Regions from separate parts of the Massilia sp. LMS1-1-1.1 genome, predicted to be linked through region 3. Evidence: predicted binding sites of a transcription regulator. Region 3 holds the regulator's gene; each other region holds the start of a gene.
What was found. The regulator FNR, encoded in region 3, switches genes on or off when oxygen is low (the NO sensors DNR and NnrR bind a similar motif). The targets are predictions, from matches to a motif close to TTGATNNNNATCAA.
Positions count from the first base shown of each region.

Region 1 (7,633 bases), 760 kb from region 3:
ACAAAGCGTTGTGTTTGTCAGCTGCGAAGAAGGAAGAGTATGAAGCGTTTGCAGCATTTCGTCAACCTTCTTTTTCTACTACCCAGCCCCTGAAGGCCGTCCCTTTTGTGCCGCAAACCAGTGCGTCTCATCGGGGAGGCGAATCATATCAAAGACCATCGAAGTTTGGCAAGCGCTTTTCAAGGAAAGCGTGCATGCCTTCTTTTTGCGCAGGCGTACCGAAGGCAGCCTGGAACAAACGACGCTCGTAGGCGACACCATCGGTCAATGTCGTTTCAAACGCGCGGTTGACGCAATCCTTGATCATCATGGCAACCGAGGTCGGCATGGCGGCGATGGTCTTGGCGGCGGCCAGGGTTTCTTCCAGCAATTTGTCAGCCGGCACCACGCGCGACACGAGGCCGATGCGTTCCGCCTCGGTAGCATCGATGGTGCGCGCCGTCAGCAACAGATCCATGGCCTTGGCCTTGCCGATGGCGCGCGGCAAACGCTGCGTGCCGCCCGCCCCCGGCGTGACGCCGACCTTGATTTCCGGCTGGCCGAATTTGGCGCTGTCGGCGGCGATCAGGAAATCGCACATCATGGCCAGTTCGCAGCCGCCACCGAGCGCATAGCCGGCCACAGCGCCCACCACCGGTTTGCGCACGCGCAAGATATGCTCCCAGTTGCGGCTGATGTAGCCCTGGGCATAGGTATCCGGGTAGGTGTAATCGGCCATGGCGGCGATATCGGCGCCGGCGGCAAATGCTTTTTCGCTGCCCGTGAGGACGATGCAGCCGATACTCTCGTCGGCATCGAACTTCAGCAAGGCGTCGCCCAGCTCATTCATCATGTTCTCATTCAAGGCATTGAGCGCCTTGGGGCGGTTCAGGCGGATGACCGCCACTTTGTCCTGGATATCGATGATCAGGTCTTCGTATTGCATGGTGTCTCCTCTCGATGAACGGTGCAACGATTGTAGCGGCTAACGGCAGCGGCGCGGCAGGTGCGCTGCTATTATTGTGAGCCCGATCTTTTTTATCGAGCAGCATATTTTCTCCTCCCTCTTCCAGTATTGCGCCCACTACCTGCGCGGCGACGGCAGCGCCGCCAGCGTCAACTTCCGCCGCCTGTGGTTCAGCAACGGCCTCAATTGCTTCGGCGCCCAGATCACCTCGCTGGCCCTGCCCCTGTGCGCGGTGCTCTTGCTGCATGCGACGCCGGAACAGATGGGCGTGCTGGTTGCGCTGCAGGCGCTGCCGTTCGCCCTCTTCGGCTTGCCCGTCGGCGTGCTGCTGGACCGGCGCAGCAAGCACCCGATCATGCTGTTCAGCGAAAGCATGTCGGGCCTGGCCCTGGCCAGCGTCGCCGTGGCTTACTGGTGCGGCGTGCTGTCGATGCCATGGTTATATATAGTGGGCTTCATCATCGGCACGGGCTTCGTCGTCGGTGGCGGCGCCGAACAGGTGTTTCTGACTTTCCTCGTGGGCCGCGATGGCTTGATCGATGCGCAGTCGAAATTTGCCGCCACCGAATCGGCTTCGCGCCTGATCGGTCCCGGCCTGGCCGGCGTGCTGGTGCAAGTGCTGTCGGCGCCCGTCGCCATCCTGTGCACGGCGTGCGGCTATCTGATTTCGGTTTGCAATTTGCGCGCCATGAGCGTGCGCGACCCGCGCCCTGCTCCATCCGACAAGCACGCCTTGCGCGACATCGCCGACGGCTTGCTGTTCGTCTGGCGCGAACCGCTGCTGCGCGCGCTGGCCTGGGGCGCCGGCATCTGGCACTTCCTGTTTTACGCCAGCATGGCCTTGACGGTGCTGTTCGCCACACGCGACCTGGGCATGAGTCCGGGCGTGCTGGGCATGACGCAGATGCTCGGCGGCGCCGGCGTCCTGCTCAGCGCCTTCATCGTCAAGCCCTTGACGAAGCGCTATGGCGCCGGCCGCACCATCCTGATCGGCCTGGCATCGACCTCGCTCTGTTTTGCCCTGACGCCCACGATACCCGCCGCGCTGTTCGGCAGCGCGGCCGCCAGCGCCGTGGCGTATGCCATCTTGATGTTCTTTTTCGATTGCGGCGTGATGCTGTTCTTTATTCCCTACCTGGGCTTGCGCCAGAAAGTCACACCCGACCCCATGCTGGGTCGCATGACGTCGACCATGCGCTTCCTGACGGTGGCCACGGCGCCGCTGGGTGCGCTGGCCGCCGGCTGGATAGCGGAACATTTTGGCGTGCGCAATGGCCTGGCCTGCATCGCGGCCGGCAGCATCGTGTTGACGGTGGCCATGGTGTGGGGCACGCCGCTGCGTAGCGTGCGCACCTGAAGCGGTGAACGGGAATACACTGGCAAAAGATTGCCTTGGCGACACTATTCACGCCAAAGCCTGTGAGGTTTGATTTATATCAAGGTTTTAATTGATGTAAATCCATAAGCTGTCTTACATCACTTGAGGAGCACGCTATGTTTAACACCATCTTATTTCCCACCGACGGCTCGCCGCTGTCCGACAAAGCCGCCGAGACCGCCCTCGCCTTCGCCCAATTGAACAAGGCCAAACTGGTCGCCATCAGCGTGGTGCAGCCGTTTCCGTTCTCGCCGATGGCGGACGGCGGCATCGTGCTCGACGCCAGCCTGTATGAACAGCAGATGCAGGAAGCGTCCCAACGCGCCATCGACAAGATCGGCGAAGCGGCGCGCGCCGCCGGCGTACCTTTCGAAGGCGTGGTCGCCGTGTCGCCAAGCCCGCACGATGAAATCGTCAATGCAGCGCAAACCTACCATTGCGACATCATCCTGATGGCCTCGCATGGCCGCAAGGGCTTGAACAAGCTGTTCGTGGGCAGCGAAACGCAAAAAGTGCTGGCGCATACCCACTTGCCAGTGATGGTCTTGCGCTAAGCGACACCACGAACTGCCCGGCGACGCTTTCCCTAGCGCGCCGGCGCCTGCTTCGGCAACAACACCCACACGGCGCCGCTCTGCTTCATGCGGCCCGCATTCTCGGCCGCTTCCGCGCCAAAACCAAAGAAGTAATCAACACGGATAGGCCCGCGAATGGCGCCGCCCGTATCCTGCGCCATCACCAGGCGCTGCATGGGAATCTCGCTATTGGCTTGCGTGGTGGACAGGAACACGGGCGCGCCCAGCGGCAAGAAGCGCGAATCGATGGCCACCGAGCGCTGCGGCGTCAATGGCACGCCCAGCGCCCCCTTCGGCCCCACTTTCGGATCGGGCAGGCGCTCTTCCTTGAAGAAGACATAGCTGGGATTGGCGTTGAACAATTCATCCTTGCGCGTGGGGTGGCCGGCGATCCACGCCTTGATGCCCTGCGCGGAGGCCTGGCTCAGGGTCAGCTCGCCCTTGTCGACCAGGTAGCGGCCGATCGATTTATACGGATGACCATTCTGGTCCGCGTACGCCACGCGCACGGTTTCCTGCGTATCGGTCAGCTGCACGCGGCCGGAGCCCTGCACCTGCAGGAAGAAGGCTTCGACTTCATCATCCACCCACAGCAATTCCTTGCCCGTGACGGACGTGGCGCGCTCGATGTCGGCGCGGGTCGCATACGGGATCACTTTCTTGCCGACCAGCTTGCCCCGCAAGCGCATGTTCTTCAATTCCGGATACACGCCGGACAAATCCACCGAGACGAGGTCGTCGGGCACCTTGTACAGCGGTGTCTGGTATGGACCGCCCCGCTTGCGCGCGCCGTGCAGCAGCGGCTCGTAGTAGCCGGTCACCAAGCCGGTACTGGCGCCATCGGCGGTGATGACTTGATTCGGCACAAAGAACGTCTCGAAGAACAGGCGGATGGCCTTGTCGCTGTCGGCATTGACCTGGCGCGCGATGGTGCACGATTCCTTCCAGTCCGGACGTTTCACAAGCACGCCGCACGAAGCCATGAAGGCGGGCCAGGCGGCGCGCATGTCGTCGCGGGCCCAGCCAGGCAAGGCGGAAAATTTGGCGGGCACGAAGGTGGGCGCCGCCACATCCGCGGCGTCCTTGGCGTCGGCCGGCTTGGCCGGAACTGGCCTGACGACGGTCGGCGCGATGGGCGGCGCCTTGCCGCTGGCAGCGGGCGGCGCGGGCGGCGTGGTACAGGCGGACAGCGCAAGCGCGACGGCGCCGACTGAAACGGGTAGACTACCGCGTGTCAACAGACGGCGGGTAAATACTAAGCTGCGGGTAAATAACATAGGGGTGCGTATGTGGATCTTGATGATAGAGGCGCTGATGGCGTTCTTCTTGCTGGCATTTATAGTCTGGTGGACCATGTATTCGGGTAAAAAACCCGTCCCACCGGCGCGCAAGCAGCTCGGCGAAGAACAGGACAGCACCGAAAAACTGAAGTAAGGGGCGCAAGCCCCCCGGCGTTGCGTCAATGCAGGGTGCGTGGCACCGACAGCACGAACTCGGGAATCGGCGCTTCAAACTGATGGCCATCTTCGGCCACGCAGAAATACTCGCCGTGCATCGAGCCTTGCGGCGTGCCCAGCATGGTGCCGCTCGTGTATTCGAACTGTTCGCCCGGCTGCAGCAGCGGCTGGTGGCCGACGGCGCCCAGGCCGCGCACCTCTTCCACCTTGTTGTTCGCATCCGTGATGACCCAGTGGCGCGAAATCAGTTGCGCGCCAGCCGTGCCCGTGTTGACGACGCGAATCGTGTAGCTGAACACGTGCCGCCCCTGGTCCGGTGCCGATTGCTCGGGCAGGTATTGCGTCTTGACCGTTACCGTAAATTCATAAGTCGCCATCGTCATTCCTATTCAGACATTGCAGTCATTATGGCGGCGCGTGTGCCGCATAGGCCACGGCGCGCCGTGTATTCTGTGTTTCATCGTGCTTCAATGAGGCATGGCAGCGGCGTCAAGCGTAAAATAGCGCATCTTCGCATTTTCTATCCTTTGGCTACTCCACCATGACTACATTCCGTATCGCTCCCAGCATCCTGTCCGCCGACTTTGCCCGCCTGGGCGAGGAAGTGCGCAACGTCGTTACCGCCGGCGCCGACATCATCCACTTCGACGTGATGGATAACCATTATGTGCCGAACCTGACCATCGGCCCGCTGGTGTGCGAAGCGATCCGCCCGCACGTGCAAGTGCCCATCGACGTGCACCTGATGGTCAAGCCTGTCGATCGCATTATCCCGGATTTCGCCAAGGCTGGCGCGAACATCATCACCTTTCACCCGGAAGCGTCGGATCACGTCGACCGTTCCTTGCAGCTGATCCGCGACAATGGCTGCAAATCGGGCCTGGTATTCAACCCGGGCACGCCGCTGCACTACCTGGAACACGTGATGGACAAGATCGACATCATCCTGATCATGTCCGTCAATCCAGGCTTCGGCGGCCAGTCCTTCATCCCGCAGGCGCTGAAGAAAATCGCCGAAGCGCGCCGCATGATCGACGAATCGGGCCGTGACATCATGCTGGAAGTCGATGGCGGCATCAAGATCAACAACATCGCCGCTGCCGCCGCTGCCGGCGCCGACACCTTTGTCGCCGGCTCGGCCATCTTCGGCAAGCCAGACTACAAAGCCGTCATCGACGCCATGCGCGCCGAGCTGGCAGCCGTCAAGGGCGCCTGATGCAAGCGGGCACGGTGAAAGACCACGTACTGGCCGGCGTGCGCGCCGCCATCATCGACCTCGATGGCACGATGCTCGACACCGTGCCCGATTTTCATGTCGCCATCAACGGCATGCGCGCGGAACTGGACCTGGCACCCATCAGCGCCGACGCCATCAAACTGATGGTGGGCAAGGGCTCGGAAAACCTGATCCGCACCGTGCTGGCGCTCGACTTCGATGCGGCCGGCGTGGAACAGCGTTTCGAGCAGGCGATGGACGGCTACCAGCGCCACTACCTGGCCATCAACGGCCAGTTCAGCACCCTGTATCCGGACGTGGAAGCGGGACTGGCGGCGATGAAGGCGGCGGGCTTGCGCCTGGCCTGCGTCACCAACAAGCCGATCGCCTTCGCCCTGCCCCTGCTGAAGCAGAAAAATCTCGACCAATATTTCGAGATCGTCTACGGCGGCGATTCGCTGCCGAGGAAGAAGCCGGACCCGATGCCGCTGCTGCAAGTGTGCGCGGATTTCGACCTGGCGCCCGCCAAAGTGGTGGCCATCGGCGACTCCTCGAATGACGCGCAAGCGGCCAGGGCTGCGGCTTGCCCCGTACTGACGGTACCGTATGGCTACAATCACGGACACTCTATACACGATACCGATTCCGATGGTATAGTAAAGACACTGCTCGAAGCAGCCCGTTTTATTAGCATGCAAAACTAACCGGCATACTGACCAAACCCACCACCATATCGTGAACACGTTTCTCATCAAAAAACACAATGTCACCCAAACCGGCTCGATTGAGGCCTGGCTTTGGCGACGCTGGCAATCCTGGCAGGCTTAAGGGCCGAGCCGTTACGATTGCTGCCGGCTGCACCCGTATAGTTTGCGCACATTGCGCATGTTGCGTGCCCCGGCAAGTTTTTTGATAACCCACCGCAGGGTTTGTGCACCATGCACACGCATACCCTGACGGCATGGAGAGAAACATGACCGAACTCGAATTCAAATCGCTGGCCCAGCAAGGCTACAACCGCATCCCCCTGATCGCGGAAGCGTTCGCCGACCTGGAAACACCGCTCACCCTGTACCTGAAACTGGCACAGGCCCAGCAAGGCGGCAAGAACACCTTTTTGCTTGAATCCGTCGTCGGCGGCGAACGCTTCGGCCGCTATTCCTTCATCGGCTTGCCCGCCACGACCGTGTTGCGCAGCCATGGCAAGCGCACCGAAATCGTCAAGAACGGCGTCGTGATCGAAGAGCACGAAGGCAATCCGCTCGACTTCATCGAACAGTACCAGTCGCGCTTCAAGGTCGCCCTGCGCCCCGGCATGCCGCGCTTCTGCGGCGGCCTGGCCGGCTACTTCGGCTACGACACCGTGCGCCACATCGAGAAAAAACTGGCCGGCGGCGCGCCGAAAGATGACTTGAAGCTGCCCGACATCCAGCTGATGGTGACGGAAGAACTGGCCGTCATCGACAACCTGTCCGGCAAGCTCTACCTGATCGTCTACGCCGATACGACACAGCCCGAGTCGTTTTCGAAAGCGCAGCAGCGCCTGAAGGATTTGCGCATGATGCTGCGCCGCGGTGTCGATGCGCCCGTCACCAGCGCTTCCGTGCGCACGGAAACCATCCGCGACTTTTCCAAGGAAGACTATCTGAAGGCCGTCGCCAAGGCGCATGAATACGTGATGGCGGGCGACCTGATGCAGGTGCAGATCGGCCAGCGCATCCGCAAACCGTATGTCGACTCGCCGCTGACTTTGTACCGCGCCTTGCGTTCGCTCAACCCATCGCCGTATATGTACTTCTATAATTTCGGCGACATGCAGATCATCGGCGCCTCGCCCGAGATTTTGGTGCGCAACGAGAACACGGCCGGTGGCGGCAAGAAAGTCACCCTGCGCCCCATCGCTGGCACCCGTCCGCGCGGCGCCACGCCGGAGAGCGACGCCGCGCTGTCAGCCGAGCTGCTGGCCGATCCGAAAGAAATCGCCGAGCACGTGATGCTGATCGACCTGGCGCGCAACGACATCGGCCGCATTGCGGAGACGGGCAGCGTGCACGTCACCGA
Region 1 covers NZ_JBFPNG010000023.1:338-7,970, forward strand. The annotation lists gene MRBLMS1_RS14995 (enoyl-CoA hydratase) at 149-925, opposite strand; gene MRBLMS1_RS15000 (MFS transporter) at 1,002-2,303, shown strand; gene MRBLMS1_RS15005 (universal stress protein) at 2,441-2,878, shown strand; gene mltA (murein transglycosylase A) at 2,911-4,137, opposite strand; gene MRBLMS1_RS15015 (hypothetical protein) at 4,187-4,333, shown strand; gene apaG (Co2+/Mg2+ efflux protein ApaG) at 4,359-4,733, opposite strand; gene rpe (ribulose-phosphate 3-epimerase) at 4,898-5,572, shown strand; gene MRBLMS1_RS15030 (phosphoglycolate phosphatase) at 5,572-6,276, shown strand; gene trpE (anthranilate synthase component I) at 6,546-7,633, shown strand, end outside.
Region 1: MRBLMS1_RS15005 (universal stress protein) is a predicted target of FNR. The motif match lies at 2,373-2,386, and genes of this name have one in related genera.

Region 2 (7,633 bases), on a different contig from region 3:
ACATGCGCTGCAAGGCTTGACCCTGCTGAGCGCCGGCAAGACGGAAGCGGCCCTCGCCGCCCTGCGCCTGGCGCTGGAGCGCGATCCGCTCGGTGCGGCCAGCCCGGCGGCGCTGAACCTGGAAGTCTACCGCTTGAAAGGCAGCGGCGCCGTGGCGCAAGGCATGGCCGTGCTGCAGGCGGCCGTCAGCCTGCATCCGCGCGACGCGAATCTGCAGGACAGCCTGGCCGAGTTTTATGTGGAGCAAGGCTTGCGCCCGCAGGCCGTCGAGGCATATCGGCAAGCGCTGCAGCTCGACCCCCGCTATCCGGGCGCCGTGGGCGCAAAAGCGGCGATCATCCGCCTCGGTGGCGAGACGAAGGCGCTGGCGCCTTAGAACACCTAATGGGCTTTGCGCGCACAACAATTCCTGTCCGATATCCGCAGCCCGTTCGGCGCAGCCGCATGATTGACTGGCTGTGTGCGTAACTGTGTGTGCAAGCGAACGGTATCCTGGCGCCGTCCGGCGCACCCTATCGTAGCGGCGCACGGTGCGCCAGCAGCCGACCAGGAGGGCCGTACCATGTCACGCATCATCGCAGGTCATTTTCAGTTGCAGGAGCAGATCGACGCCGCGCGCGCGGCCCTGAATCAGGCGGGCTTTCCCGACAGCCGCATCAGCGCCTTCTTTGTCAACCAGCCGGGCCAGCATGATCTGCACGCGCTTGGCGGCGACCGCGATATCTCGCCCGGTGCCAAGGAGACGCCGGAGGGCGTTGCCGAAGGCGTGGCTGTCGGGGCCGCCGTCGGTGCGGGCATCGGCGCGGCCACCACGCTGGCGACGGGGCCGCTGGGCCCGGTGGTGGGAGCGCTCGTGGGTGCCCACGTGGGCTCGCTCTACAGTTTCAATAAAATGAAGGACGCGGGCGAGGCCGAGGAAAATGGCGAAAACCGCCGCCAGCCACGCCATCCGGGCATGCTGATCGCCGTGGCGCTGAGCGGCCTTGAGGAGCGCGAACGGGCGCTCGAGACCTTGCACCGGCTCGGCGCCGAGCATATCGAGGAAGCGGAAGGCACGATCGCCAATGGCGACTGGCTGGATTTCGACCCGCTCAGCATGCCCGTGCTGGTGGCGTGAACCAGGGCATCGGTGGCGCAACAGGCATAAATTCCGCGCCGCATGAAATTTAGGTATGATCCTTGTTAGTATTCGTAATTATTGGTAAACAATGCCGACAGGGATAGTTTCCGCGCGCCCGAAGTGACACTGGACCAAGGTGACTGCCTGTAGTACTTGCCTCGCATGCTAACGGGTATGAATAGGAGGTCGCGTCATGACACAGGCATGGTTCATTCTGACACGGGCCGATGGGCGCGACATCTGCGCGCCCTCGCCGGCACAGCTGGCCGATGCGCTGGCCGAGGTTTACCGCGGCGGCGCCGTGGCGCAGGATGGCAGCCCGGCCGCCGTCCTGTTGCGTTTTGGTTACGACGATGGCTTGATGTATCAGGTCGAGGTCGCTAGCGGAGGCGAAGTCACTTTCGAGGAATGGTCGGACCGCGATTGCGAAATCGCCCTGGCCAGTCCGCGCCACATGTCGGCCCTGCCGCAGGACGACGCGCTGCAACTGTGGCAGTGGCTGGCGCAGCGCCAGGTGGCGAAGATCCGCAGCCAGCCCTGGCAGGGCGGCTAGCCCGCCGCTTTCAATACGCCCTAGTGCGCCATCAGCACGGGGATCGTCATGCTTTGCAGAATCGTGCGCGTGACGCCACCGAGGATGGTTTCGCGCAGGCGCGAATGGCCATACGCCCCCATCACCAGCAAGTCGGCCGACAGGTCGGCCGCCTGCGACAGCAGCGCTTCGCCGATATCGCCGCGCCGCACGCCACCGCCATCGAGCAGATGCAGCCGCGCTTCCACGCCGTGGCGCGCCAGGTATTGCGTCAGTTCCGCGCCTGGCTGTTCGCCGTGCTCGGCGGCATGCACTTGGGCGTCGAAGATGGCCACGTGGACTTGGCCGGCGCGCTGCAGCAGGGGCAGGGCGGCGCTCACGGCGCGGCTCGCTTCCTTGCTGGCGTTCCAGGAAATGAGTACATTGCGCGCGGCCGCAGGCGGCGCCAGCAGGGGCAGCGGCGGCGCATACGGCACGATCAGCACGGGACGGCCCGAATGCAGCAGCACATAGGCGGGAAAGTCGCGCATCACGGACGGCGATTTATCCTTGGCATTGTATTGGCTGATGACGACCAGGTCCGCATAGCGGGCCAGCAGGCTGATGCCGCCCGCCGCCTCGTCGTCGAGCACGCGCTGTTCGAACGAGGCGACGCCGGCCGCGCGCACCTGCGCTTCAAAACCGTCGAGGGCGCGCGTGGCCCGGTCGCGCAGGAAGTTCAGATGCAAACTCAGGTTCGGGTCGGCATCGAGGTCGGGCTGGTTCTGGTACAGCAGGCGCGACACGCCCGTCAGCGCCACGCCCGTCAGGTGGCCGCCGCAAGCTTGGGCGATGCTGGCCGCCGCTTCGATGCGGGCGGCGCGCCCGGCGCTGTCGTCGATGTGGAGCAATACGGTCTTGTACGTCATGGCCTGTCCTCTCGCTGTGCAGTAGCGGCCATTCTGGCACAGTCCGGGGTGCCGGCCGCGCACGACTGCATCAGGCTGAGCAATTGATCTGGCGCAAGGCTGGCAATAAAAACTGCTCCTACACTTGATGCCACGCAGAACAACCATAACAAGCGGGGAGAGACAGTCATGAAGGAACAAAAGGTAGCGCTGGTCACGGGCGGCATGGGCGGCCTGGGCACGGCCTTGTGCCGCCGCCTGCATGGGGCGGGCTTTGCCGTCGTGGCCGCGCATACGCCGGACAATGCGCGGGTGGCAAGCTGGCTCGACGAGCAGCAGGCGCAGCAGTATTATTTCCATCCGCTGGCCATCGACGTGACGGATTTCGCTGCCTGCAGCGAGGCCGTGGCCAGCGTGCTGGCGCAATTCGGCCGCATCGACGTGCTGGTCAACAACGCCGGCATCACGCGCGACCAGAGCATGCGCAAGATGGAATTGCCGCACTGGTCCGAGGTCATGCGCACCAATCTCGACAGCCTGTTCAACATGAGCAAGCAGGTGCTCGAGCCGATGCTCGAACATAAATGGGGCCGCATCATCAATATCTCGTCCGTCAATGCCCAGAAGGGCGCGTTTGGCCAGTGCAACTACGCAGCCGCCAAGGCGGGCGTGCATGGTTTCAGCAAGGCGCTGGCGCTGGAAGTGGCGCGCCATGGCATCACCGTCAATACGGTCTCGCCCGGCTACCTGCGCACGCAGATGGTGACGGCGGTGCCGGCCGAGATACTGGAAACGAAGATCCTGCCGCAAATTCCCCTGGGCCGCCTGGGCGAGCCGGACGAAGTGGCGGCCCTGGTCGCTTACCTGGCGTCGGACGAGGCCGCGTTTGTCACGGGCGCGAACATCGCCATCAATGGCGGACAGCATATGAGTTAAGCAAGCGTACAGCTTGCACAGAGGCAATGGCAGTAGAGGAGACCCGTCCACCCAGCCGGCGCGCAGACGCTGGCGGAGGACGGCAGGCAATGGCAGTTACGCTGGAAAACAAGGGCAGGGCAGCGATGCCTTGCCCTTTGTTGTTGCGCAGTCATGCTGCCGTCATGGTATTGGGCGCCGGGCTTTTTCCAGCCGCGTCTGGCAATCGATGCACAGCCGTGCTTCCGGGCGGGCGTTCAGGCGCGACAGGCCGATGGCTTCGCCGCAGTTGTCGCACAGGCCGTAGCTGCCATCGGCAAACTTGGCCAGCGCGTGCTTGATGATGGCCAGCTGCGCCAGCTTGTGTTCGGCCGCTTCGCTGACGAGGGCGTTCAAGGTGCGCACGCTGGCGTTGTCGGCCGGCGAGGCTTCGATTTCATTGAGCAAGGAGGCGCGCGCGTCCGCTTCGGCCGCTTCGTTCTCGATCTGTTCCAGCAACGCCAGCTTGCGTTGCTCCAGCACGCCCTGCAGGCGCTGCAACTGGTCTTGCGGCAATCCATTCATGGCCATCACCCGGTAGAGGTTACTTCCATCATGGTAGTCCAAGATTGGCGGCTCTGCTTGCGCTACCACCCGCGCCGCGTTTGACGCGGCGCAGGCTGGCAGTGGCCGTTCTATGCTGGCTCTTTCAGGCAGTTGACCATCCAGGCAACGCCGAACTGGTCTTTCAGCATGCCGAAGCGCTTGGCCCAGAACGTTTCTTCCATGGGCATCTGGATAGTGCCGTCACGCGCCAGCGCGTCGAAGGCCCGTTCCGCCTCTTCCGGCGTATCGACGGTCAGGCAGATCGAGCTGCCGTGCATGCCCTTGGCGCCATCCTCGGTGCAGCCGCCATCCGAGCCCATCAGCATGGTGGGGCCCAGCTGCACGGAGCCGTGCATGATCTTGTCATACCAGTCTTCCTTGACTTGCTCCTGGCCCGGGGTGCCCCGGAATGGCATCAGACATAGGTCGGTGCCATGCAGGTGCTGGCGGTAGTATTCGAGCGCTTGCGCGCAGTTTCCACTGAATTGCAAATACGGTTCGATACGCATCTTGGTCTCCTCTGGTCATCTTCCCGCAGGCACGATTGCCACGCGGGGGAGGTCCCAGTATAGGCGCTCACCGGCCGATTTCAATCACTCCGGGGCCATCTCTTGCAGGCGCTCACGCACCTTGCCCAGTGTGCTGAGGATGCGCTCCGGATTGCCGGCGAGCACGGCGCTGCCCAGGTGCAACAAGCTCGTCGCCAGGCTGATCCAGTGCCGTACGTCGTCGTTGCGGGCGATGCGCAGGCGCACCGTGTCGAGCAGGCCGCTGAGCTGGCGCTGCGCCGTCTCCAGCCCTGCCACCGTGTGCCCGGCGGCATCGGCATACAGCTGGTTGGCTTGCTGGCGCAAGGCCACTTCCAGGGCGAAGACGGCTTGCGCCTGGCTGTGGCTGATGCCGTCGGCGCCCTGGCTGGCGCGCTTGCGGATGGCGCGCATGACGGCGCCGTGCAGGGTGACGGCCGCCTGCGACAGACTGTCGGCCAATTGCTCGACGCGCATGGCGCTGCTGAGAGCCGCTTCGCGGCGTTCGCTGTTGCTGCTCCTGCCTACCGATCCGTCCATTGTGCCTCCGTGGTGGTGGTGAGGGCGGCGGCGAGCTGGGCGTGTTCGCGCCCCAGTGCCGCCAGTTGCCGGCGCGCCAGGGTATGGCGCAAGCCAGCCAGGCGGTATTCCTCGGTTTTGTTTTGCTGCATGTTTTTCGCCAGCACGGCCAGCAGGCGCTGCTGCGGCGTGTCCGCATACGCGATTTCCACGTCGAGCAGGCCGAGCACCATGTCGCGCTCGTTGTCGCCGCTTTTGTCGTACAGCGCCAGCAAGCTGTCGAGCGCGGCCAGCAAGGCTTGCAGCGGCGCGTCGCCATCGTGCAGCACTTGCGCCAGGTGCGCCTGCTGGCTGGCCGCGCTGCTCAGGCGCGACAGTTGCTGCAGCAACTGGGTATAGGCGCTGACATGGCGGTCGTCGATGCCGCTGTCCGGCCAGGCGCGGATGGCGGCGCCGGCGCCGGCCAGTTCCGGCCGCACGTCATACGCGTCGGCATCGGCCAGTCGGCCCAGCGCCTGCAGGTACAGGCGCACGGCTTGCGCCAGGCGTGCGGCGTCCGCCTGCGCGGCGCGGCGCTGCGCATCGAGCAGGCGTTCGCGCGCGTCTTCGGCCGGCGACAGATAGGGGCGGGCGCGCTGGTAGCTGTCGACGTGGCGCTGCGACAGTTCGCTGAAAGCGGTCAAGGCATCGGTGCCGGCCGCCAGGGCGCGCACTTGCGCCAGCTCGGGGCGCGCGGCGGCGCAGCCGCACAGCACGGCAGCCAGGCAGAGGTGGATGCAAAGATAAAGGGCGCGGCGATGGCGGGCGGGCAGGGCAAACACGTCACCTCTCGACAGGAAATACTGTATGGAAAGGTATTGTCGTGCCGGCATGCGCTACCCGCCTTGTGCGGGCGCAAGCAGGCTGCGATCAGGCGCCCGTCAATTGCTCGCGCCAGCCCAGTCCGGCAACGGTGTCGCTGGCGGGACGGTATTCGCAGCCGACCCAGCCTGCGTAGCCGACCTGGTCCAGCAGCTTGAACACGTGGCGGTAATTGATTTCGCCTGTACCCGGTTCGTGGCGGCCCGGCGTGTCGGCGATCTGGATGTGGCGGATCAGGGGCAGCATGGCGCGGATGGTGTTGCTCAGCTCACCCTCCATGCGCTGCATGTGATAAATGTCGTACTGCAGGAAGATATTGCTGCGCTGGCAGTCGGCGATGATGTCGGCCGCCTGCTGGCTATGGTTCAGAAAGTAACCGGGCATGTCGTGGTGGTTGATCGGCTCGATCAGCACATTGATGCTATGCGGACGGCAGGCGTCGGCGGCAAATTGCAGGTTGCCGATCAGGCTTTGCCGCGCCCGCTCCAGGCTCATGCCGGGCGGCACGATGCCGGACATGCAGTGCAGCTGTTTCGCCCCGAGCGCCAGCGCATAGTTAAGCGCCAGCTGCACGTTGCTGCGGAATTCCTCGCCCCGGCGCGGGTCGCAGGCAATGCCCCGCTCGCCGCGTTCCCAGTCGCCGGGCGGGAAGTTGAAGAGGGCCAGCTGCAGATGGTGGCGCTCCAGCAGCATGGCAATCTGCCGCGCCTCGACGGCATAGGGAAACAGGAATTCGACGGCATCGAAGCCCGCTTCCCTGGCGGCGGCAAAGCGGTCAAGGAAGGGCAGTTCGGTAAACATCATGCTGAGGTTGGCAGCGAAGTTCGGCATGGCGGCACGCAGGTGAGGGCAATGGACACTATCCTAGCCCAAATCGGCAATTGGTGGCGGGCATGAAAAAACCGTTCCAGAAACGAGTTCTGGAACGGTTTTTATCGTCTTTTGATAAAGACAAACGCCGCCTGAAAGCGTAGCGAGCGGGAGTGATATTGCGTCGAGTAGCGCAGCCGTACAGGAGTACGGCGAGCAACGCAAACGCAATAGCGCCCCGCGCAGTAGCTTTAAGGCTGCGTTTTAGCGGCCGCGGCCGCCGGAGCGGTGATTAGCTGCCGAACGCGGCGCATTGCCCGAACGGTTGCCGCCGCCACCGCCGCCCGATGGGCCGGCGCTGCGTGGCTTGGCGCCGCTGCCGCCGGTTTTCACGCGCACGACGGCGCCCGCTGGCGCTCGGCTGTTGTTGCGGTGGCCACCGGTGCCGCTGCGCAATTGCACAGGCTGGGCGCGGGCGTTCAGGTCGGGCTCGAAGCCCGGGATGACTTCGCGCGGCAGGGTTTGCTTGATCAGCTTTTCGATGTCTTTCAACATTTCGTGCTCATCCACGCAGACCAGCGACACGGCTTCGCCCTTGGCGCCGGCACGGCCCGTGCGGCCGATACGGTGCACATAGTCTTCCGGAATGTTCGGCAAGTCGTAGTTGACGACGTGCGGCAACTGGTCGATGTCGATACCGCGCGCGGCGATGTCGGTGGCGACCAGCACTTGCAGGGTACCATCCTTGAACTCGGACAGCGCGCGCGTGCGCGCCGACTGGCTCTTGTTGCCGTGGATGGCCAGGGCGCCGATGCCGTCCGCGCCCAGTTGTTCGACCAGTTTATTGGCGCCATGCTTGGTGCGCGTAAAGACCAGC
Region 2 covers NZ_JBFPNG010000012.1:124,034-131,666, forward strand. The annotation lists gene MRBLMS1_RS10535 (serine hydrolase domain-containing protein) at 1-376, shown strand, start outside; gene MRBLMS1_RS10540 (glycine zipper domain-containing protein) at 563-1,117, shown strand; gene MRBLMS1_RS10545 (hypothetical protein) at 1,314-1,673, shown strand; gene MRBLMS1_RS10550 (universal stress protein) at 1,694-2,560, opposite strand; gene phbB (acetoacetyl-CoA reductase) at 2,729-3,475, shown strand; gene MRBLMS1_RS10560 (TraR/DksA family transcriptional regulator) at 3,638-4,018, opposite strand; gene MRBLMS1_RS10565 (VOC family protein) at 4,129-4,548, opposite strand; gene MRBLMS1_RS10570 (hypothetical protein) at 4,633-5,106, opposite strand; gene MRBLMS1_RS10575 (hypothetical protein) at 5,091-5,957, opposite strand; gene otnI (2-oxo-tetronate isomerase) at 5,995-6,777, opposite strand; gene MRBLMS1_RS10585 (DEAD/DEAH box helicase) at 7,021-7,633, opposite strand, start outside.
Region 2: MRBLMS1_RS10550 (universal stress protein) is a predicted target of FNR. The motif match lies at 2,644-2,657, and genes of this name have one in related genera.

Region 3 (7,633 bases):
AAGCCGTATTCGCCGCTGCGCCTGGCGGGCCGCGACATTTACGTGCGCGAAGGCTGCTACAACTGCCACTCGCAGATGGTGCGTCCGCTGCGCGCGGAAACGGAACGCTATGGCCACTATTCGGTCGCCGGCGAGTTCGTCTATGACCGTCCGTTCCAGTGGGGTTCCAAGCGCACGGGGCCCGATCTGGCCCGCGTGGGCGCCCGCTACAGCGACGAATGGCACCGCACGCACTTGAACAACCCGCGCGACGTGGTGCCCGAGTCGAACATGCCGTCCTACCCCTGGCTGGCGAAGACCAAGCTGGTGCCTGACGAGATCGTGCCGAAGATGCGCGCCCTGAAACGCCTGGGCCAGCCGTACAGCGAGGAAGAAATCGCCGCCGGCCCCGCGCAGCTGCAGGACAAGACGGAAGAAGACGCCCTGGTCGCCTATCTGCAAGGCCTCGGTACATTAATCAAAACAAGGAATTAGCATGGCAATCGAAAACCTGTTTGACAGCGCCAGCAGCGTCATGACGGTGGTTTCCTTTACGACGTTCGTGGGCATCCTGTGGTGGACGTTCAGCCGCAGCAACAGCGACTTCGACGCGGCGGCACGCCTGCCGTTCGCCGACGAAGCGCTCGACTATCCGGCCGAGGCCGAGATGAACCTGGCGAAGGAGCATAACCATGGCTGACTTTACCAATGGCTTCTGGAATATCTACATCATCGTGCTGTCCCTGCTGGGCATCATCGGCTGCGGCGTGCTGCTGTACTCGCAGTCGAAAGTGAAAGTGGTCGCCGGCGCCCCCGCCGACGGCACCACGGGCCACGTCTGGGACGAGGACTTGAAGGAACTCAATACGCCGATGCCGCGCTGGTGGATGTGGCTGTTCTACATCACCATCGTCTTCGCGCTGGCCTACCTGTTCCTGTATCCGGGCCTGGGCAACTATGCCGGCAGCCTGGGCTGGAAATCGACGGGCCAGTACGAGGAAGAGCTGAAGAAGGCGGAAGCCGACTACGGTCCCCTGTTCAACAAGTACCTGAGCCAGGACTTGAAGACGGTGGCCGCCGACCCGCAGGCGCAAGCCATCGGCCAGCGCCTGTTCCTGACCTACTGCGCGCAATGCCACGGTTCGGATGCGCGCGGCAACAAGGGCTTCCCCAACCTGACGGACAAGGACTGGCTGTATGGCGGTGAACCCGACATCATCAAGACCACCATCCTGCACGGCCGCAATGGTCAGATGCCTCCGATGGGCGCCGCCCTCGGCTCCGAAAAAGATGTCGAGAACGTGGCCCATTATGTGCTGAGCCTGTCCGGTTCCACCTCGGATCCCGTCAAGTCCGTGCTGGGCAAGGCCAAGTTTGGCGCCTGCATGGCCTGTCACGGCGCCGATGCGAAGGGTAACCAGATGCTCGGTGCGCCGAATCTGACGGACAAGGTCTGGCTGTACGGCGGCAGCGCCGATACCATCATGGAAACCGTACGCAAGGGACGCAGCAACACCATGCCGGCCTTCAGCGATTTCCTCGGCGAATCCAAGGTACACGTGCTGTCGGCGTATGTCTGGAGCCTGTCGAATCCTCAGACGCCCGTGAAATGATGTAATGGAACCTCAAGTCATCAAGATGTATGCGGCCCGCGAGCAGATCTACCCTCGCGAGGCCAAAGGACGCTACGCTACCTGGCGATGGGTATGCGTATGGCTTACCCAGCTCGCGTTCTACGGCTTGCCGTGGTTGACCTGGAATGGCAGGCAAGCCCTGCTGTTCGACTTGACCACGCGCAAGTTCTACATTTTCGGCGTCGTGCTGTGGCCCCAGGATTTCATCTATCTGGCGGCCCTGCTGATCATCTGTGCGTATTTGTTGTTCCTCGTCACGGCCATTGCCGGACGGGTGTGGTGCGGGTTCTCTTGCCCGCAAACGGTATACACGGAAATTTTCCTGTGGGTCGAACGCCGCATCGAGGGCACGCGCAGCGCGCGCATGGCCCTCGACAAGCAGGGCCCGTCCGTGCGCAAGGCGTTCAAGAAGACGGCCAAGCACGTGGTGTGGGGCGCCATCGCCCTGTGGACGGGCTTTACCTTTGTCGGCTACTTCACGCCGATCAAGGAACTGGCGCAATCGGTGGTCACCTTGAATTTCGGTCCCTGGGAATGGTTCTGGGTCTTGTTCTACAGCCTGGCAACCTACGGCAACGCGGGCTGGCTGCGCGAGCAGGTGTGCAAATACATGTGCCCCTATGCGCGCTTCCAGAGCGCCATGTTCGACCAGGACACCCTGATCATCACCTACGATGCCAAGCGCGGCGAACCACGCGGCGCCATGAGCAAGAAGGCCGGCCACAACGACAAGCTGGGCGATTGCATCGACTGCACCCTGTGCGTGCAGGTGTGTCCGACCGGCATCGATATCCGCAACGGCCTGCAGTATGAATGCATCGGCTGCGCCGCCTGTGTCGATGCCTGCAACAGCGTGATGGACAAGGTCGAGCGGCCGCGTGGCCTGATACGCTACAGCACCGACCATGCGATGGAAAACAACTTCAATTCGAAGCAGATACGCCAGCGCGCCATGCGCCCGCGCGTCTTGATCTACACTTCCATCCTGGCCCTGATCATCATCGCCGTATGTACCTCGCTGGCCCTGCGCACGCCCCTGAAAATGGACGTGATCCGCGACCGCGGTTCGATGGGACGCGAAGTGGAAGACGGCATGATCGAAAACGTCTACCGCCTGCAGATCATGAACACGTCCGAGCAAAGCCAGCACTTTAAAATCAGCGCTTCCGGCTTGCCGGGCCTGACCTTGCTGACGCGCGAAGAAGTGACCTTGCAGCCGACGGAAACGCTGGGCTGGCCGATCCGCCTGCGCGTGCCGCACGGCGTGGGCGAGAAGGGGTCGAACAAGATTGCGATCGAATTGCAATCGCTGGACGACCCGTCGCTGCATGTGCGTGAAAGCGCGGTCTTCATCGTGCCGCGGTAATGTTGATTCGGGGTCGGACCCTCTGGGTCCGACCCCGGTATTTCGCCGTAGGGGTAGCATTCAATATGCGGTAGGTTTACTGTATTTTCAACCCAGAAGCAAAAGCTGGGGTCAGACCCAAAGGGTCTGACCCCAAGGAGAACAAAATGTCCGACAGTCTGAAACTGCAGCCTCCCGTTGCACCGTGGTACAAGCACCGCTGGCCATGGCTGCTGATGATCGGTCCCGGCCTGTCCGTGGTCGTCGGCAGCTTCATGGGCTATATCGCGTTTACGCAACCCGATGCGCTGGTGGTGGGCGATTATTACAAGCAGGGCAAGGCGATCAATCAGGATTTGAAGCGCGACACGATCGCCAGCGACCTGGCCATGGATACGAGCCTGTCGTACGACGTGGCGCAAGCGCGCCTGACCGGTTCCGTGCACAGCTTCGGCAAGGCTTATCAGGGACCGCTGCAGCTGCACCTGGCGCATGCGACCCTGCCGGAAAAGGATATCAAGCTGCTGGTGCAGCCCGATGCGGCCGGAAATTTCTCGGTGCCCCTGCCGATGCTCGAGCGCAGCCGCTGGCAAGTGCTGGTGGAAAACGACAAGCGCGAGTGGCGCCTGTCCGGCATCTGGACCTGGCCCGTGCAGCGCAGCATCGCGCTGCATGCGGATGAAGAGCTATAAAGCTTATTTGCAGACGTCCGTGCCTGCCGTAATGGCTTTCAGCTTAGCAGGCTGCAAGATCTCGATCTCGCGGTTCGACACGCGCAGCCAGCCTTCCTTCTTGAATTTCGACAATAAACGGCTGACGCTCTCGATGGTCAGGCCCAGGTAGTTGCCGATTTCCTCGCGCGACATGCGCAGCTGGAATTTGCTGCTCGAATAGCCGCGCGCCTCATAGCGCGACGCCAGGTTGACGATGAAGGCGGCAAAGCGCTGCGTCGCCTGCATATTGCCCAGCAACAGCATCACGCTTTGCTCGCGCGTGATTTCCTGGCTCATCATGCGGTGGAAATGCCGCAGCAGAGTCGGCATATTGCCCAGCAATTGTTCCAGGCTGGAAAACGGGATTTCACACACTTCGCTGTCTTCCAGCGCCACCGCATTACAGTGGTGGCGGTCGGCGCTGATGGCGTCCATGCCCAGCAGTTCGCCGGCCATCTGGAAACCCGTCACCTGCTCCTCGCCGCCCGGATTGATCTGGTAGGTCTTGAAGTGCCCCAGGCGGATCGCGTACAGGTTCTGGAACGAGTCGCCGATGCGGAACAGCGAGGCGCCGCGCACGATCTTGCGGCGGCGGCCGATGATCTGGTCCAGCCTGTCCATGTCGCCCATATCGAGGCCCATCGGCAGACACAATTGATGCATGCTGCAGGTCGAGCATCGCGCACGCAACGCTTCCACGTTCACTGTGGGCAAGGTTGGAGTGATTAGCGCTTCAGTCATGTCGGTACCTTTTAGAAAATGCAACAACAAGTTTACTGCATACCGGGTTGCCGTGTGCCAATTTCACCGCAATTTCGCTGAATAAACGACGTTCCGACTTTAATTATATGGCAACATCGTCAAAAGCCCATGCGGGTAGGGGCTTTTGTGCGGCGGCGCTTGCCAAGCTGGGGTATTGATAGGAAAATTCCTGACAGCATTATCTGCCGCCTGTGCCGCCCGGTACTGAAAAGGAAATCATGAAGCCTCTCGGCATCAAAGCAAAAGTCGCGCTGGCCACCAGCCTGACCTCGATCGCCATGATCGCGCTGGTCACCATGATACAGGTGCAGCACATGCGCGACGACTTCACCCGAGTACTGCTGAGCCAGCAGTCATCCCTGATCAGCCGCACCGCTGCCGAGCTCGACGACAAGCTGGGCATGCTGCTGCAGATCGTCACCCTGACGGCCAGGCAGCAGCCGCCGGAACTGATGGCCCAGCCGGCCCAATTGCGCGAATACTATTCGCGCCGCTCGATGCTGGTGCTGTTCGACGACGTGCTGGTGCTCGACGCGCAGGGCGCCGTCGTGGCCGACATGCCGGAAGTGGCGGGACGCACGGGCATCAACGTTGCCGAGCGCGAGTATTTCCAGACCGTGCTGCGCACGCGCCAGCCCATGATCACCGAACCGATGCTCGGCAAATCGAGCGGCATGCCCATCGTGCAGATGGTGGCGCCCGTGCTGGCCGCCGATGGCCAGGTGGCCGGCGTGGTGATCGGCGTGCTGCGCCTGTACAAGGACAACCTGCTGGGGCGTCTGCGCTCGGAAAAGATCGGCAAGAGCGGCTATTACTTCATCCTCACGCGCGGCGCCGTGCCGCGCTACGTGCTGCATCCCGATACCAGCCGTTTGCTGCAGCCGCGCCAGCCGAGCGCCAACCTGACGACGACCCAGCTGCTGAAGGAAGATGGCGAAGGCAGCATGGTCAGCACGAACAGCCGCGGCATCAAGGCCGTCAACAGCTTCAAGCGCCTGAAATCGGTGAACTGGCTGCTGGCCACCTCGCTGCCCGTCGCGGATGCCTTCGAACCGTTCGATGGCGTGCTGTACCGGCTGGTGCTGTGGAGCATCCTCGCTTCGCTGCTGGCCGCCGCCGTGCTGGGCTGGGTCACCGTGCGCCTGCTATCGCCGCTGGTGCGCCTGCGCAACACCCTGCTGGCCCTGCGCACCAGCGGCAGCCGTTTCACCCCCGTGCCGGTGCAGCAGCGCGACGAGATCGGCGAACTGACGGAAGCGTTCAACGGCCTGATGAGCGAGCGCGACCGCCTGCAGCAGGAACTCGAATCGCGCGCGGCGGAACTGGAGCAGGAACGCGACCGGGCCGAGGCGGCCAACCGCGCGAAGAGCGATTTCGTGGCCAACATGAGCCATGAAATCCGCACGCCCCTCAATGCCGTGCTGGGCATGGTGTATTTGCTGGGTAATACCAAGCTCGACACGGAACAGCGCAAGTATCTGACCATGGTGCGCGTGGCGGGCCAGTCGCTGCTGGGCATTCTCAACGACGTGCTCGACTATTCGAAGATCGAGGCGCGCCGCATGGAACTGTCGCCCGTCGAATTTGACCTCGACGAAGTCATGAATACCCTGGCCACGACGATGACGATGAATGCGGGCGAAAAGGAGCTGGAACTGGCCATCGCCGTCGAGCCCGACGTGCCGCGGCGCCTCGTGGGCGACGCCCAGCGCCTGCAGCAAATCCTCGTCAACCTGGCCGGCAACGCCATCAAGTTCACGGAGAGCGGCGAAGTGGTGGTGGCCGTCAGCCTGGCCGAGAGCAAGAGCGAGAGCGGCCGCGCCTGGCTGCGCTTCGAAGTGCGCGACACGGGCATCGGCATGACGGAACTGCAGCAACAGCAGCTGTTTGCCGCGTTTTCACAGGGCGACCAGAGCATCACGCGGCGCTTCGGCGGCACGGGCCTGGGCCTGGCCATCAGCAAGCAGCTGATCCACATGATGGGCGGCGACATCGCCGTCGCCAGCAGCGAAGGCAAGGGCAGCCGCTTCTGGTTCAGCGTGCCGTTCGAGATGCTGGCGCAGCCGGCCGAAACGCGGCGCACGCCAGCGCTGGGCCAGCTGCGCCTGCTGGTGGCCGACGATAACCGCACCACGCGCGAACTGATCGTCAAGCTGATCGAGGCGTGGGGCTGGCTGGCCGATGAAGTCGATTCCGGCTTTGCCGCCATCGAACTGTACCGCGAGCGCCTGGCGCAGCAGCAGCCGTACGACGTGGTGCTGGCCGACTGGCACATGCCCGTCATGGACGGCCTGGCCACGGCCAAGGCCATCCGCCAGGCGGCCAGCGGCCAGCGCCAGCCCATCGTGGTGATGGTCAACGCCTTCGCCCGCAACCACCTCGAGGAAATCTCCAGCGCGGCCGAGGCCGACGTCGTGCTGATGAAGCCGATCACGGGATCGAGCCTGTTCGATGCTCTGCATCAGGCGCTGATCACGAAGAACGACGGCGGCGAGCAGCGCATCCTGCACCAGCCGCTGGGCACGGAACTGGCCGGCGTGCATTTCCTGCTGGTGGAAGACAATCATTTGAACCAGGCCGTGGCGCGCGGCATCCTCGAACACATGGGCGCCACCCTCGACGTGGTGGGCGATGGCTTGCAAGCCGTGGAACGGCTGCGCACGGAAGCGCTGCGCTACGACATCGTGCTGATGGACATGCAGATGCCCGTCATGGACGGTTTCAGCGCCACCCACATCATCCGCACGGAACTGCGCCTGAGCCTGCCCGTGATCGCCATGACGGCCGGCGTGCTGGCGTCCGAGCGCGAGCGCTGCATGACGGCCGGCATCAGCGACTTCATCGCCAAGCCCGTCGTGGTGGAAGAGATGATGGAAGTCATCCTGCGCCACCTGCCCAAGCGCCCGCAAGTGCAGACGGCCGAGCCGGTGCGCGTCGCCGATGAGGAAGTGTTTTCCATGGCGCCGCTGATGCGCGTGATGGGACGCGACGCGAAGGGGCGCGGCGTGCTGCGGCGCATGGTCGAAGACGCGCTGAACAAGGGCATGACGCCCGTGCGCGACGCGGAAACGGCCTTGCAGGCAGGCCGCCACAGCGACGTGGCGCGCATCCTGCACAGCGTGCGCGGCTCCGTGGGCACCCTGGGCACGAAACGCCTGATCCGCGCCGCGTTCGCCACCGAGGAAGCGATCGACGCTGGC
Region 3 covers NZ_JBFPNG010000023.1:763,313-770,945, reverse strand. The annotation lists gene ccoO (cytochrome-c oxidase, cbb3-type subunit II) at 1-474, shown strand, start outside; gene MRBLMS1_RS18490 (cbb3-type cytochrome oxidase subunit 3) at 476-679, shown strand; gene ccoP (cytochrome-c oxidase, cbb3-type subunit III) at 672-1,592, shown strand; gene ccoG (cytochrome c oxidase accessory protein CcoG) at 1,597-2,979, shown strand; gene MRBLMS1_RS18475 (FixH family protein) at 3,126-3,650, shown strand; gene fnr (fumarate/nitrate reduction transcriptional regulator Fnr) at 3,654-4,412, opposite strand; gene MRBLMS1_RS18465 (response regulator) at 4,652-7,633, shown strand, end outside.

Region 4 (7,633 bases), on a different contig from region 3:
TCGCGCAGCAGAGTACGCTTGTCGACTGGAATACGGCAACTGTGTATAAAACAACAGCACTTTCAGGCTGGCCAGCAGCGGTTGAAATTAATCCAGATCAATAAAACCGCAAATAGAAAATAAATCTTGCGTGCGGCTCTGGACGGCATGCTTGCCCCTCGCCTACGCTCTTTTTTTATCTGAAAAACAAGAGGAACCCATGCAGACAGCGCGCTTGAATATCATTGGAATGGATCACGAAGGCTGCGCCGACAGGCTGACGGGCGCGCTTGAAGCCGTCACGGGCGTGGCGACCGTCTGCGTCTCGCTGGCGCGCCACGGCGCCAAGGTGCAATTCGACGAACGCCTGGCCACGCAGGAACGCCTGCTGGCCGCCGTCAACGACGCCGGCTTCATGGGCGAAGCGACGGATGAAGTACAGCTGGCCTCGTGCAGCGGCGCCTGCGGCCACTGCCGTCATTGAAGCCCGCCAGCTTCCAACTTACCCTCCCCGCGCGCCCCGGTCGCGCAAATGCGCCAGCACGCGGCGCGGTCCCAGCGCCTGCAGGTCGAACGGCGGCAGCTCGATGGCGTCGAGCGTATTCTTGAACAGCAAGCCCAGCTCCGTATCGCCTTCCAGGCTCAAACGGCGGCTGAAGAACAGGGTGTCCGGATCTTCCTGGCGCCGCGCCAGCAGCATCAAATCATGCACGCTGGCGGCGATGCACAGATCCGGCACGTCCACATAGCGCTCGGCCACGAACACCGTTCCCTGCCACTCGAAATCGAAGGCGATGCCCGCGTCCAGCAACCGCAGGCGCAGGCTGCGCCCTTCCAGGCTGCTTCGCACGTCGTCGGGCAATTGCGGCGCCAGCAGGCGGTTCAAGCCCTGCACGAACAGCCAGGAGGCGGGATACGGCGGCAGCTTGGACAGCAATTCGGCCAGCGGTTCGGGCAGCCGGTATGACGCGGCGGGCTTGCTCGTGCCGGGTTTGGCGGGGACGGGCAATCTTTCCAGTTGGTCTTGCATGTGCTTCCTTTCGATGCGTTCAATGGGCGGCGTGCTGGTGCTGTTCCATGCCGGGCTGGCCGTGCCAGTAGCCGTCGCAAGCGCCGGCCGGCTGGCAAGCCGCCAGCTGGGCCTGGGCGCCGATGCCGCTGACCTGGCCGCGGCGGGCGCGGTCGAAGATGGCGATGACTTGTTCCGTATGCATGGCTTGCGGGCTGATGCGCGCCACGGACACGCCCATGTCGCGCATGGCGTCGAGTTCGCGCACCAGGTTGTAGACGAGTGCCGACTGCGTCTGCGTGCCATTCAACACGAGGAACGGCACTTCATCGCGCGTGCGCAGCAGCAGGCCGTCCGGCTCTTCCAGGCAGCTGTAGCCGCAATCGTCCTTCGGCAGGTTGCGGTTGCGCGCCGTGAAGCAACGCGCGGAAAACGCCAGCGGCATGCGGCCGTAGGCAAATACCTCCGTCTCCAGCCCTTCCGGTTTCTGGCGCTGCATCTCGGCCAGCGCCGTCTGTCCCATTTCCAGCGGCATTACCCAGCGCCGCGCGCCCAGGCGCGCCAGCAGTTGCAAGCTGGGGCCATTGAACAGGTTCAGATGGGGGCCGGCGACGAAGGACGTGCCCTTTTCCATGCAGTGCACGGCGCCCATGTCGTTGGCCTCGACGCCGTAGCGGCCATTGCCCGTGATGCGGCGCAGGGTCGCCAGTTCCGCGCCCGCCTCGATCAGCGCCTGCGTCGACAGCACCACTTCCTTGCCGGCGGCGGCCAGCATGTCGGCGATATCGAGCCAGTCGGCCAGGCGCACCTCGTGCCGGCGCGAGCAGACGGTTTCGCCCAGGTAGACGATATCGACGGCCGTGGTCGCGATCTGCTGGTAAAACTCGAAAACGGTGGCGCGCGGCCAGTAGTAGAGCAAGGGGCCCAAAGAGAGTTTTAACATGCCTTTTCCAGTATTTTTAAAGTTGACAAAACTGTAGCGAGCGGCCTGCGGCGAGGCCGAGAAACGCAGCTGTGCCAGAGCACAGCGAGCATCGCAGGCCGCGCCCCGTGACGCGCAGCAGGTTTTGCTATTTCCAGGAGCGGTGGTAGGCACCTAATGTGTGCTGCTGGCCCTCGGCCAGCTTGTCCATGGACGCCATCCAGGCCGGTTTGACGGCGTAGCGCGCATTGCCTTCGCGGCAGGCGTCGATCGCTTCGCGCCACACGCGCGTGACCTGCGCCACGTAGGCGGGGCTGCGCTGGCGTCCTTCGATCTTCACCGCGCGCACGCCCATGGCGATCAGCTGCGGCAGCAGCGCCAGCGTGTTCAGGCTGGCCGGCTCCTCGATCGCGTAATACTCTTCGTCGTTGACTTCGAAACGTCCCTTGCACAGGGTCGGATAGCTGGCGTTTTCGCCTGGCGCATAGCGGTCGATCAGCACGCCGTTCAGGCGCGATTCGAGGCCGTTCGGCGTTTCCAGCCAGCGCACGGATTTCGCCGGCGAGCACACGCCGTGCGTGTTCGGCGCCTCGCCCGTCGCATATGACGACAGCGCGCAGCGCCCTTCGACCATCACGCACAGGCTGCCGAAGCCGAAGACTTCGATCTCGACTTCCGTCTTGGCGATCAGTTGCTCCACCTGCGCCATCGACAGCACGCGCGGCAGCACGGCGCGGGCGATGCCGAAGTGTTCATGGTAAAAATTGATCGCTTCATAGTTGGTGGCCGAGCCCTGCACGGACAGGTGCAAACGCAGTTGCGGGTGGTGTTCGCTTGCATACGCCATCAGGCCCGGATCGGCCACGATCATGGCGTCGATGCCGGCCTGCGCGGCGCGGTCGATGGCGCTGCGCCACACGGCCCAGTTGTGCGGCTGCGGATAGGTATTCAGCGCCAGCAGCACCTTGCGTCCATATTGGTGGGCATAGCGCACGCCCTCGGCGATGGCCTTCTCGTCGAAATTGAGGCCGGCGAAATTGCGCGCATTGGTGGCGTCGCGAAAACCGAGGTACACGGTGTCGGCGCCATTGTCGACGGCCGCTTTCAAGGCAGGCAGGCTGCCGGCGGGGCAGACCAGTTCCAGCGGTCCGGCCACGCGGGTGGCGGTGGTTGATTCAAGCATCATGGTGTTCACAGTCCTGTAGCGGCTCAGGGTGCAGACTATAGCCCCGCCCTTACCGCCCAGTCCTTGACGCAGGTGAAGGAATGCATGCATGGCTGGCGCGCGTTCAACTTGCTTGACCTGGCTGTAAAATGCCCCACTTTTCTTCCTCACCGATTGCCCGCCATGCCCCGCAAACCGCTGCTGCTATTCCTGCTCACCCTGTTCCTCACCGTGCTGCAAATACAGTGGGCTTCGCCCGCCGACGGCTATGTCGAAGAAACGCTCTCCGTGCTCTCGCCCGAGGCGCTGGGCGTCTGGGCCGGCGTGCTGCTGCTGTTCCTGCAAGCCGTCTTCGCCCGCCGCGCCATGCCCGTGCTGCGCCAGGCCGCCATCTGCACGGGCCTGCTGGCCGTCTACTGGCTGCTGGCGAACTACGTCACGTTCGACGCGCGCGTGGCCAGCTGGAGCACCTTCTCGGCGCGGGAAATCTGGGCGCACGTGCTGCCCGCCTCCGTCGTCAGCATCGCCGTCTGCGGCGCCATGTACTTTGGCCTGAGCTGCTTCATCCCGCGCCTGGGCCGCGCAAAAAAAAGCCGCTGACGCGCTTTCTTCACCTGCATCAAGGATTCATCACGCAACTGCACGCGCCCTTTGACGCCACTATATTTAGTGATTAATCTCCATAAAAACACCGCATGTTGTGTTTATTGGAGGTTTCATGACGAAAAATGCAGTTTCCCCCACACGCGGCCAGGTCGACGTCGCCGCGTCCATCAATGAATACCTGGACCGGCGCGACTGGCGTGTCAACGCCAACGCCAACCAGGGCTACTCGCTGGGCGGCCTGATACTCAACGTGTCGGGCAAGGTCATCGCCAACTACTGGCTGGACCAGGTGTATCCGCCGGAAGTGGGCGCGGCGCACCGCGAAGCGGCGCTGCACATCCACGACCTCGACATGCTGGCCGGCTATTGCGCCGGCTGGTCGCTGCGCACCCTGCTGCACGAAGGCTTGAATGGCGTGCCGGGCAAGATCGAATCGGGCCCGCCGAAACACATGTCGAGCGCCATCGGCCAGATCGTCAATTTCCTCGGCACCCTGCAAAACGAGTGGGCCGGCGCGCAGGCGTTCAGCTCCTTCGACACCTACATGGCGCCCTACATCCGCAAGGACAGCCTGCGCTACGAAGACGTGCGCCAGTACATGCAGGAGCTGATCTTCAACCTCAACGTGCCATCGCGCTGGGGCACGCAGACGCCGTTCACCAACCTCACCTTCGACTGGGTCTGCCCGGACGACTTGCGCGAGCAGATTCCCGTCATCGCAGGCCAGGAGATGGCCTTCAGCTATGGCGAGCTGCAGGCGGAAATGGACATGATCAACCGCGCCTATATCGAGATCATGATGGCGGGCGACGCCAAGGGCCGGGTCTTCACCTTCCCCATCCCCACCTATAACATCACCGAGGATTTCGACTGGCACAGCGACAACGCGGAACGCCTGTTCGAGATGACGGCCCGCTACGGCCTGCCCTACTTCCAGAATTTCATCAATTCGGAACTCAAGCCGAACATGATACGTTCCATGTGCTGCCGCTTGCAGCTGGACTTGCGCGAACTGCTCAAACGGGGCAATGGCCTGTTCGGTTCCGCCGAGCAGACGGGTTCCCTGGGCGTGGTCACCATCAACTGCGCGCGCCTGGGCCACTTGTGGCGCGGCGACGAGCCAGCGCTGATGGCGGACCTGGACCGCCTGCTGGAACTGGGCAAGACCAGCCTGGAAATCAAGCGCCGCACCATCGAGGAACTGATGCAGCAAGGCCTGTTCCCATACACGAAACGCTATCTGGGCACCCTGCGCAATCACTTTTCCACCCTGGGCGTGAACGGCATCAACGAGATGATCCGCAACTTCAGCGGCGACGCTTACGACATCACGGCGCCGGAAGGCCATGCGCTGGCCGTGCGCCTGCTCGACCACGTGCGCGCCCGCATGGTGCAATTCCAGGAAGAGACGGGCCATATGTACAACCTGGAAGCGACACCGGCCGAAGGCACGACCTACCGCTTCGCCCGCGAAGACCGCAAGCGCTATCCCGCCATCCTGCAGGCGGGCACGGTCGACAATCCGTATTACACGAATTCGTCGCAGCTGCCTGTCGGCCATACGGACGACCCGTTCGAAGCGCTGGAATTGCAGGACGCGCTGCAGCGCAAGTACACGGGCGGCACGGTGCTGCACCTGTACATGACGGAAGCGCTGTCCGACGCCAACGCCTGCCGCGAATTGGTGAAACGCGCGCTGAGCCGCTTTTCGCTGCCCTACATCACTGTCACGCCCACGTTTTCCATCTGCCCGCGCCACGGCTACCTGGCCGGCAAACATGAATTCTGTCCCACCTGCGACGCGGAACTGATCGCCCGCAAGCAGTCCGATCTCGCTCACCCACTCAAGGAAACGCCATGAACGCACGTCCCGACTTCACTCCCGCCATCACCCTGCTCGACACGGAACGCCAGCGCTGCGAAATCTGGACGCGCGTAATGGGCTATCACCGCCCCGTCGCCTCGTTCAACATCGGCAAACAGGGAGAGTTCCACGAGCGCCAGTATTTTACGGAAGCGAGCGCCCGCGTGGGCCAGCCCGCCTGCCATGGCGCTTGAACTGAAAGTGGGCGGCCTGACGCCCTTTTCCGCCACAGACTACCCGGGCAAGCTGGCGGCCGTGGTGTTCGTGCAGGGCTGCCCCTGGCGCTGCGGCTATTGCCACAATCCGCACTTGCAGGCGCGCACGCCGGAAGGCGCCATGCCGTGGCAGGACGTACTGACCTGGCTGCGCCGCAGAACGGGCCTGGTCGACGCCGTCGTCTTCAGCGGCGGCGAGGCGTGCATGGATCCGGCGCTGGCGCGCGCCATGCAGGACGTCAGGGCGCTGGGCTTCGGCATCGGCCTGCACACGGCCTGCATCTATCCGCAGCGCCTGCGGGAAGTGCTGCCCCTGGTCGACTGGGTCGGCTTCGACATCAAGGCGCCGTTCGCCGACTATCGTCATGTGACCCGCGTGGCCGGCAGCGGCGACCCGGCGCGCGCCTGCCTCGATGCCATCCTCGCCAGCGGCGTGGCCTACGAATGCCGTACCACCACCCACCCCGACCTGCTGCCGGACGAGCAGTTGCTGGCCCTGGCCAGCACCCTGGCCGCGAAAGGCGTCGACAACTACGTGCTGCAGCAGTTCCGCGCCGAAGGCTGCGCGGACGCGGCGCTGTCCGGCCGCCCCCTGCACGGCTATCCGGCGGCGACGACTTTGGCGCAAATCGGCGCCATGTTTCCGCGATTTACATTCCGTAATCATGGCAGTTGATTCTGCGGCCCAAAAATTGCTCAAAGCTTCACAAAATTCCCCGTTCTGCAACGCTGAAATGTCTTGCGTACTGTAATGTATCAACTGTGCCGCGCGCCATGCGCAGCCCATCAGATTCCTCACTCCGCATTACAGATAAGCGTCATCCATGAACGATTTCACCGCAGTCAGTCCAGGCATCCCTTCCACCCACGCCGACATCCTGTACGGCCCGCCGCGACCGGATCTGCTGCGCGAGGAAGTACTGGCCGACCTGCTGGAAGCGACGGCCCGCCGCTGTCCCGAGCAAATTGCCCTGATCGATGGCGAACGCCGCATCACGTATGCGCAGCTCGATGCGCAAGCCAGCCTGGCCGCAGCGCGCCTGGTGGCGGCCGGCGTCAAGCCCGGCGACATCGTGGGCCTGTGGCTGCCGCGCGGCGCCCATCTGCTGCTGATGCAGGCAGCCATCGCCAAGGCGGGCGCCGCCTGGCTGCCCGTCGATGAAGATACGCCCGTCGAGCGCCTGCAGGTGTGCCTCGATGATGCGAATGGCTTTGGTGTCGTCAGCTGCGCGCAGTTCGCGCCGCGCCTGTTTGACGCCGGCGTCAAACGTCCCGTGTGGACGGCGGAAAGCCTGCTGGCCCCCGCCGCACCGGGAGAAGTGCTGCCCGCGCGCGGCGCCGTGCTGCCCGAACACCCGGCCTACGTGATCTACACATCCGGCTCCACGGGCAAACCCAAAGGCATATTGATTAACCAGCGCAGCATCTGCCACTTCCTGCGCAGCGAAAACGCCGTGCTGAAAGTGACGCAAGCCGACACCGTCTACCAGGGCTTTTCCGTCGCCTTCGACATGTCGTTCGAGGAAATCTGGATCGCCTACCTGGTGGGCGCCACCCTGTGGCTGGGGCCCAAGGAGATGTCGGGCGACCCGGAAGCCTTGCCGTGCGCGCTGGCCGACAACAAGGTCACCGTTCTGCACGCCGTGCCGACCTTGCTGGCCCTGTTCGCGGAAGAAGTGCCGAGCCTGCGCCTGATCAACCTGGGCGGCGAAATGTGCCCGGAATCGCTCGTCGAGCGCTGGTCGCGCCCGGGCCGCGCCATGTTCAACACCTATGGTCCCACGGAGGCGACCGTCTCGTGCAGCCTGGCGCGCCTGCGGCCCGGCGAGCCGGTGACCATCGGCACGCCGCTGCCCAACTACGGCTTGCTGGT
Region 4 covers NZ_JBFPNG010000012.1:498,744-506,376, reverse strand. The annotation lists gene MRBLMS1_RS12230 (heavy-metal-associated domain-containing protein) at 200-463, shown strand; gene ubiT (ubiquinone anaerobic biosynthesis accessory factor UbiT) at 482-1,009, opposite strand; gene ubiV (ubiquinone anaerobic biosynthesis protein UbiV) at 1,029-1,931, opposite strand; gene ubiU (ubiquinone anaerobic biosynthesis protein UbiU) at 2,059-3,096, opposite strand; gene MRBLMS1_RS12210 (hypothetical protein) at 3,259-3,675, shown strand; gene MRBLMS1_RS12205 (ribonucleoside triphosphate reductase) at 3,794-5,542, shown strand; gene nrdD (anaerobic ribonucleoside-triphosphate reductase) at 5,539-5,739, shown strand; gene MRBLMS1_RS12195 (anaerobic ribonucleoside-triphosphate reductase activating protein) at 5,729-6,436, shown strand; gene MRBLMS1_RS12190 (Pls/PosA family non-ribosomal peptide synthetase) at 6,585-7,633, shown strand, end outside.
Region 4: ubiU (ubiquinone anaerobic biosynthesis protein UbiU) is a predicted target of FNR. The motif match lies at 3,160-3,173, and genes of this name have one in related genera.